Regions from separate parts of the Henriciella marina DSM 19595 genome, predicted to be linked through region 1. Evidence: predicted binding sites of a transcription regulator. Region 1 holds the regulator's gene; the other holds the start of a gene.
What was found. Region 1 encodes HrcA, which represses chaperone genes, less so after heat shock. Its sites were predicted from a motif close to GTTAGCANTCNNCNNNGNNGANTGCTAAC; they were not measured.

Region 1 (3,416 bases):
TCACATTGGTTTCCAGCACGATATCGCGCAGCTGGTCTGCGGTGCGGCCCGACGGGCGTACGAGGTCGGTCATTACAAATCTCCATCTTTCACCGGTGGGTGAAGCGACTCGAGATTGGCTTGTCCACCCCCGCTCATGGCTTCTGCTGCCTTTGCCTGTACGGCGCGCGTGATCGGGTACTTCCAGATCAGGATTGCGGCGAGGGCGTAGGACACCACTGGCACCCCGACAAAGACGGCCATGAGGCCGCGCACGGTCTCTGGTGAGTTCTCGCCCGCCGGATTGAAGCCGACGAGGACGCCGAGAAGGATGTAGGGAATTCCGATGGCGAAGCTCGCCCCGGTCTTGTAGGCGCCCGACATGAGCGAGAAGAAAAGCCCCGCCCGGTTGGCCCCGCCGCGCGCTTCTTCGGCCTCGACAAGGTCGGCCATCATGGAGCGGACAAGGATGAAAGGCGAGCCATATCCGAAACCGGAAATGATGGCGGCGATCAGAAGCGGGACAATGCCGCCGCCGAAAACCGAAAGCGGGAAATAGGCAATATAGGTGATGGCCGACCACACGCAGACATAGCGCATGGCCACATATTTCTCGGTGCGCTTGGACAGCCAGACCCAGACGGGCATCGCCGCGAAACCGGCAATGAAATGCGCCATCAGGATGAGGGAGGCGACGCCATGATCCACGCCAAAGCCCCAGAAGGAGGCGAAGAGGAAGGTCCCGGCTGTGCCGGCAATGGCGATCCCTATGAAGATTTCCGTTGCCAGCAGCCGCCACAGGGTTTGCTGGCGAAGCGCTTCGAGAATGGCCGACGGATGGAAGCTGGCCTTCGGGGCGTTCGGGTCCGGCTGCGGATCCGGGACGAGCCAGACTGCAGCGCCGACCGTGACCGGCAGGGCGATGATCAGGAACCAGCCCATGATCGAGATCTGCTGGGCAAAGGTCACCCCGCCAAACCGCTCGAGAAGTGAGGGCAGGGCGAGCATGACGAGCATGGTGGAGATGGTGAACAGTTCGCGCCACATGAAGAGGCGCGAACGTTCGTCATAGGAGCGTGCGACCGACGGGGCCCAGGCCTGGTGCGGCGTCGTGATCATCGTCGTGCCGATATAGAAAATGAACAGAATGATCCCGAGAAAGAGCGGCGAGACCGGAGGCCCGATCGGGTTGTAGAGAAGCCAGACTGCTGGCAGCAGGATTGGCACTGCGACGATCAGCCAGTGCTTGATCTTGCCCATGCGGGACGGCTTGGTATCGACCAGCCAGCCCATGACCGGGTCTGAGAACAGGTCCCAGAATCGCAGGATCATGAAGATGATCCCCACCACGGCCGTGCCGAGGCCCATCTGTTCGGCATAGAAAGGGGCGATGAAGACCGCCATTGGCAGGCCGACGGCCCCGAACGGGATACCGACCGAGCCGTAGGCAATCACTTGTGGAGTCGACAGTTTCGCTGGCACACTAGACATGGGACAGACTGAAACCCATTTGCACGCCCCGTCCAAGAGAAAAAAATCCGATTAAACTGGCGATTGCAGAATCTGGATATTCGCGCTCATGACCGAAACGCCCAAACCCTCCGGCCTTTTTCAGAGCCTCGATGAGCGCTCTCGGTCGATTTTCAGGGAAGTGGTCGAAACCTATCTCCAGACCGGCGAACCTGTCGGCTCGCGGACGCTGGCAAAAAGCGGGATTGGCCTGTCACCGGCTTCCATCCGCAATGTCATGTCGGACCTCACAGAGCTTGGCTTGCTCGACAGCCCTCATATTTCAGCTGGCCGTATGCCGACGCATATCGGTTTGCGGCTTTTCGTCGACGGTTTCCTGGAGATCGGCGAACCCGTAGAGAATGACCGCGGCGCGATCGAGGACCGCCTGCGGGCGAGCGGACGTGACCTTCAGGGCGTCCTGAAAGAAGCCTCGTCGCTGCTGTCAGGCCTTGCTGGCGGGGCGGGGCTGGTTTCCTCGCCGACCCGCGAGCGCCCTGTACGCCATGTAGAATTTGTACCGCTCGCGACTGGTGAAGCGCTCTGTATTCTGGTTGATGAGCTGGGTGAGGTCGAGAACCGGCTGGTGTCGATCCCCGTTGGCCTGCCGTCGACAACGCTCATGGAGGCTGGAAACTATCTCGCCTCTCGGCTGAAGGGGCGCACGCTGCGCGAGGCATCGGCGGCCATTCGCGAAGAGATAAAAGAGCGGCGCGCCGAGCTGGACACAGCTGCTAGTGCGCTGGTTGAGCAGGGGCTTGCCGATTGGGCAGGCGAAGTACCGGGAGAAGAGCGCGCCCTGATCGTGCATGGCCGCTCAAACCTCTTGTCGGATGGGCGCGCGGCAGAGGACATGGAACAGGTCCGCCAGCTCTTCGATATACTGGACCGTCAGCAGAGCCTGCTGGAGGTTCTGGACTCCACCCGGGAGGCTGAGGGCGTGCGTCTGTTTATCGGTGCAGAAAACAGGCTTTTTCCGTTGTCGGGTTCAAGCCTGATTGTTGCCCCCTATATGAACGCCTCAAGACAGGTTATTGGCGCGCTCGGCGTGATCGGTCCAACCCGGCTGAATTATGCACGGGTGATCCCGATGGTTGACTATACTGCACGTATCGTCAGTCAGATCCTCGGCGAGCGCCAGAAGTGAAAAGCAAACGGAAGCGAATATGACTGAAGATCAGAAGCGTCCACCCGAAGCGGTTGAAACAGAAACACTTGATGCTGGCTCTGAAGAGTCCGAGGCGCTGGAAGAAGCGGCCAAAGCAGACAATGGCGAGCCCGATGCTGAAACACGCATTGCCGAGCTCGAGGGTGAGGTCGCCGGGCTGAAGGACCAGGTTCTGCGCGTACACGCTGACATGGACAATCTGCGCAAGCGCTCTGCAAAGGAAATCGCCGATGCGCGGACCTATGCGGTTGAGAAATTCGCAGGCGACCTGCTCAGCGTTTCAGACAATCTTGCGCGCGCGCTCGAAGCGTTGCCGAATGAAGAACGCGAGATCCTGACCGAGGCCGGGCAGAACCTGCTTGGCGGCATCGAGATGACGCAGAAGGAACTGCACGCAAAGCTCGCCAAGCATGGCGTGACGGCGGTCGATGCAGAGCCGGGCGCAACTTTCGATCCCAACAAGCACGAAGCCGTCAGCCAGATACCGTCCGAGCACCCGTCAGGCACCATCGCGCAGACCTTTCAGTCCGGCTGGAAGATCGGCGAGCGGACCCTGCGCGCGGCCATCGTTGCGGTCAGCGCCGGGCAGACGAACTAGACCCCGCCAGGGTCAGTCGATCTCAACGTCTTTCTGCGGCCCGATCTGCCATGCGGTCACTGCGCCGGGCAGCGGGTGCAGCGCAATCACTGTGTCTCCGAACACATGAAGGTGGCTCTGCAAGATGCCGTTCGATCCGGTGTCTAGTAGTGTTTCAGTTTC
Region 2 (3,416 bases), 640 kb from region 1:
TCTTTTTTCGGTGCTTCGGCGATGCCAGCCTCGGTGGTGATCAGAAGGGCTGCGACAGAAGCAGCGTTCTGCAGGGCAGAGCGCACGACCTTTGCCGGGTCGATGATGCCCATCTTGTACATGTCGCCATACTCTTCGGTCTGGGCGTTGAAGCCATAGGCCTGATCGTCGTTGGCGACAATGTTCGCCACGATGACTGAGCCTTCAAGACCGGCATTGTTGACGATCTGACGGATCGGAGCTTCCAGCGCCTTGCAGACGATGTCGATGCCAGCTTGCTCGTCAGCATTAAGGCTATCAACCTTGATGTTGCGAGCTGCGCGGAGCAGGGCAATGCCGCCGCCCGGGATCACGCCTTCTTCGACAGCTGCACGCGTTGCGTTCAGCGCGTCGTCAACGCGGTCCTTGCGCTCTTTCACTTCGACTTCAGTTGCACCGCCGACCTTGATCACGGCAACGCCGCCAGCAAGCTTGGCGAGACGCTCCTGGAGCTTCTCCTTGTCATAGTCGGACGAGGTGTCGTCGATCTGCTTCTTGATCTGGCCAACGCGGGCTTCGATCTCGTCCTTGGAACCGGCACCATCGACAATCGTGGTGTTGTCCTTGTCGATCTCGACCTTCTTGGCGGTACCAAGCATGTCGAGCGAGATGTTCTCAAGCTTGATGCCGAGGTCTTCGGAAACGACCTGGCCGCCGGTCAGGACAGCGATGTCCTGCAGCATGGCCTTGCGGCGATCGCCGAAGCCAGGTGCCTTGACCGCAGCAACCTTGAGGCCGCCGCGCAGCTTGTTGACGACCAGCGTCGCAAGCGCTTCGCCGTCGACATCTTCGCTGATGATCAGAAGCGGGCGCTGGGACTGAACGACCTGCTCGAGGATTGGCAGCATTGGCTGGAGCGAAGACAGCTTCTTCTCGTGAAGAAGAATGTATGGGTCTTCGAGTTCGACCGACATTTTGTCAGGGTTCGTTACGAAGTACGGGCTGAGATAGCCACGGTCGAACTGCATGCCTTCGACGACTTCCAGCTCGGTTTCGAGGGATTTGGCTTCCTCGACCGTGATGACGCCTTCATTGCCGACTTTTTCCATCGCATGCGCGATCATGTCGCCGATTTCCTTGTCGCCATTGGCGGAAATCGAGCCGACTTGCGAAATCTCGGAGTTCTCTTTCACCTTGCGCGACTGATGCGCGAGGTCCTTGGTCACTTCGAGAACGGCTTTGTCGATGCCGCGCTTCAGGTCCATCGGGTTCATGCCGGCGGCAACGCGCTTCATGCCTTCGCGAACGATGGACTGAGCGAGAACCGTCGCAGTCGTCGTGCCGTCACCGGCAACATCGTTTGCCTTGGAGGCAACTTCGCGCAGCATTTGTGCGCCCATATTCTCGAACTTGTCTTCGAGCTCGATCTCTTTTGCGACGGTGACACCGTCCTTCGTGGTGCGTGGGGCACCGAAGGATTTCTCGATGACGACGTTACGGCCTTTAGGGCCGAGGGTCACTTTTACCGCGTTTGCAAGCGTGTCGACGCCTTTGAGCATACGCTCGCGCGCATCAGCGCCGAATTTTACGTGTTTGGCAGCCATAGCTGTCTTCCTTCCTGAAATTCAGTTCGAAATTGTGTGTTGGAAAAGGGAAGCGGGGTTACTCGACGATACCGAGAATGTCGCTTTCCTTCATGATCAGAAGATCCTGGCCGTCGACTTTCACTTCCGTGCCCGACCACTTGCCGAACAGGACGCGGTCGCCAGCTTTGACTTCCATTGGAACGATCTCATTGTCGTCACCGCGAGCGCCGGAACCAACGGCGACGATTTCGCCTTCCTGCGGCTTTTCTTTCGCGGTGTCTGGAATGATGATCCCGCCAGCGGTTTTGGCTTCTTCTTCAACGCGCTTCACGAGAACGCGGTCATGTAGAGGACGGAATTTCATTTGCTCTCTTACCTTTGCTTTCGCCCGAGCGGGCAATATGTTCGTAGTGTTAGCACTCACAAGAGGCGACTGCTAACGGCGCTCAATTAGGTATGCTGGCGAGCAACGTCAACTGGTTGAATTGCGAAATTTCGCTGACAATGAGCTATCACTGCTGAGCGGTCACGATGGCGGCTGAGGCTGGCCAGCTTCACCGTCATTGACAGCCATCGCCGGGCGTCCTTACCCAGCAGGCCATGCATCGCCTTTCAGCCCATTTCCGGCAGGTCCCCAGAAACCTTGTCATTGCAGGTGTGGCGCTGCTCGCAGGCTGTGCAACGAATGTCTTTGAAAAAGCCTCGCTCGATGTCCCGGATCTGCCCGTAGAGCCTCCCATCCTGGCACTGCCTGTCAGCGGCGAGAGCGTGACAAATGTGGACGACTGGACGGCGCGCGCAGTCCCTTCCCTGAAACAGGCTTTTCAGTATTCGGTCTATGGCTTCTTTCCGGACGCCTCGAAGACCAAAATCCTCTCGCGGTCTGTGATAGATGATGAGGCAATGGACGGGCGCGCCGTTCGCGAACTCATCGAAATCAGGGTCTCAGCCAGCTTTGACGGAGAGGATGTTGATCGCGAAGCGTTCCAGATCGATCTTCTGCGTCCGACAGGCGGTGAGACGCCCTATGGCGTCATCCTGCTGCAGAGCTTCTGCCCGCTCGATCACAATCACCGCGAGCCTGCCGTGACCCATGGCGGGCCGGGCGTTTCCTGCAATGGCGGTCCGCTCTCCTTCATTATGGGCCAGGTCTTCAAGCGCCGGATTTCCCATCCGCCGGTGGACGCCTTCCTGGACCGCGGCTTCGCGATCGCCTCGATCCATTCGCGCGAAATCATCCCGGATAATCCGACAGCCGGCCTTGATGCCTTGAACGAGCTCGCCCCGGCCCGCGCCGAGAGCGATGACCGCTGGGGCGCGATTGCGGCCTGGGCCTGGATCTATTCGCGCATGATCGACGCGCTGGAAGCAGACCAGAACTTTGATAGTGACCGGATCGTGGCCCTGGGACATTCCCGGTTCGGCAAGTCCGCCTTGCTGGCCGCAGCCTTCGATAGCCGCATCGATGCCGTCATCGCCAACCAGTCAGGGACAGGCGGGGCAGCCCTGACCCGCGACAAGCAAGGCGAGTCCGTCGCCGAAATAACGATGCGTTATCCGCACTGGTTCGCGACCGTATACGACAACTATGTGGGCTATGAGCATGAGCTATCTGTCGATCAGCATCAGCTCCTCGCCCTGATCGCACCCCGCCCGATCTTCCTTGGAAACGCGCGCCGCGATGTCTGGTCTGACCCGGCCGGCACATTCCGGTCTGCACGCGCGGCCAGCGAGGTGTACGACCTGTTCGGTGTCCCGGGCCTCGAACAGGGGTCGATGAAAGACTTCAATCCGTCGGGAAACATCGCCTTCTGGCTGCGCGGCGGCTTTCACGGCCTCGAAGAAGAGGAC

Region 2: groES (co-chaperone GroES) is a predicted target of HrcA. The motif match lies at 1,978-2,006, and genes of this name have one in related genera.

What each region holds. Positions count from the first base shown of each region.
Region 1 covers NZ_AQXT01000002.1:1,626,159-1,629,574, reverse strand. Annotated here, with positions in the region: gene rph (ribonuclease PH) at 1-73, opposite strand, end outside; gene F550_RS0107860 (MFS transporter) at 73-1,470, opposite strand; gene hrcA (heat-inducible transcriptional repressor HrcA) at 1,559-2,635, shown strand; gene F550_RS0107850 (nucleotide exchange factor GrpE) at 2,655-3,254, shown strand; gene F550_RS0107845 (hypothetical protein) at 3,267-3,416, opposite strand, start outside.
Region 2 covers NZ_AQXT01000002.1:990,779-994,194, reverse strand. Annotated here, with positions in the region: gene groL (chaperonin GroEL) at 1-1,583, opposite strand, end outside; gene groES (co-chaperone GroES) at 1,642-1,929, opposite strand; gene F550_RS18420 (alpha/beta hydrolase family protein) at 2,166-3,416, shown strand, end outside.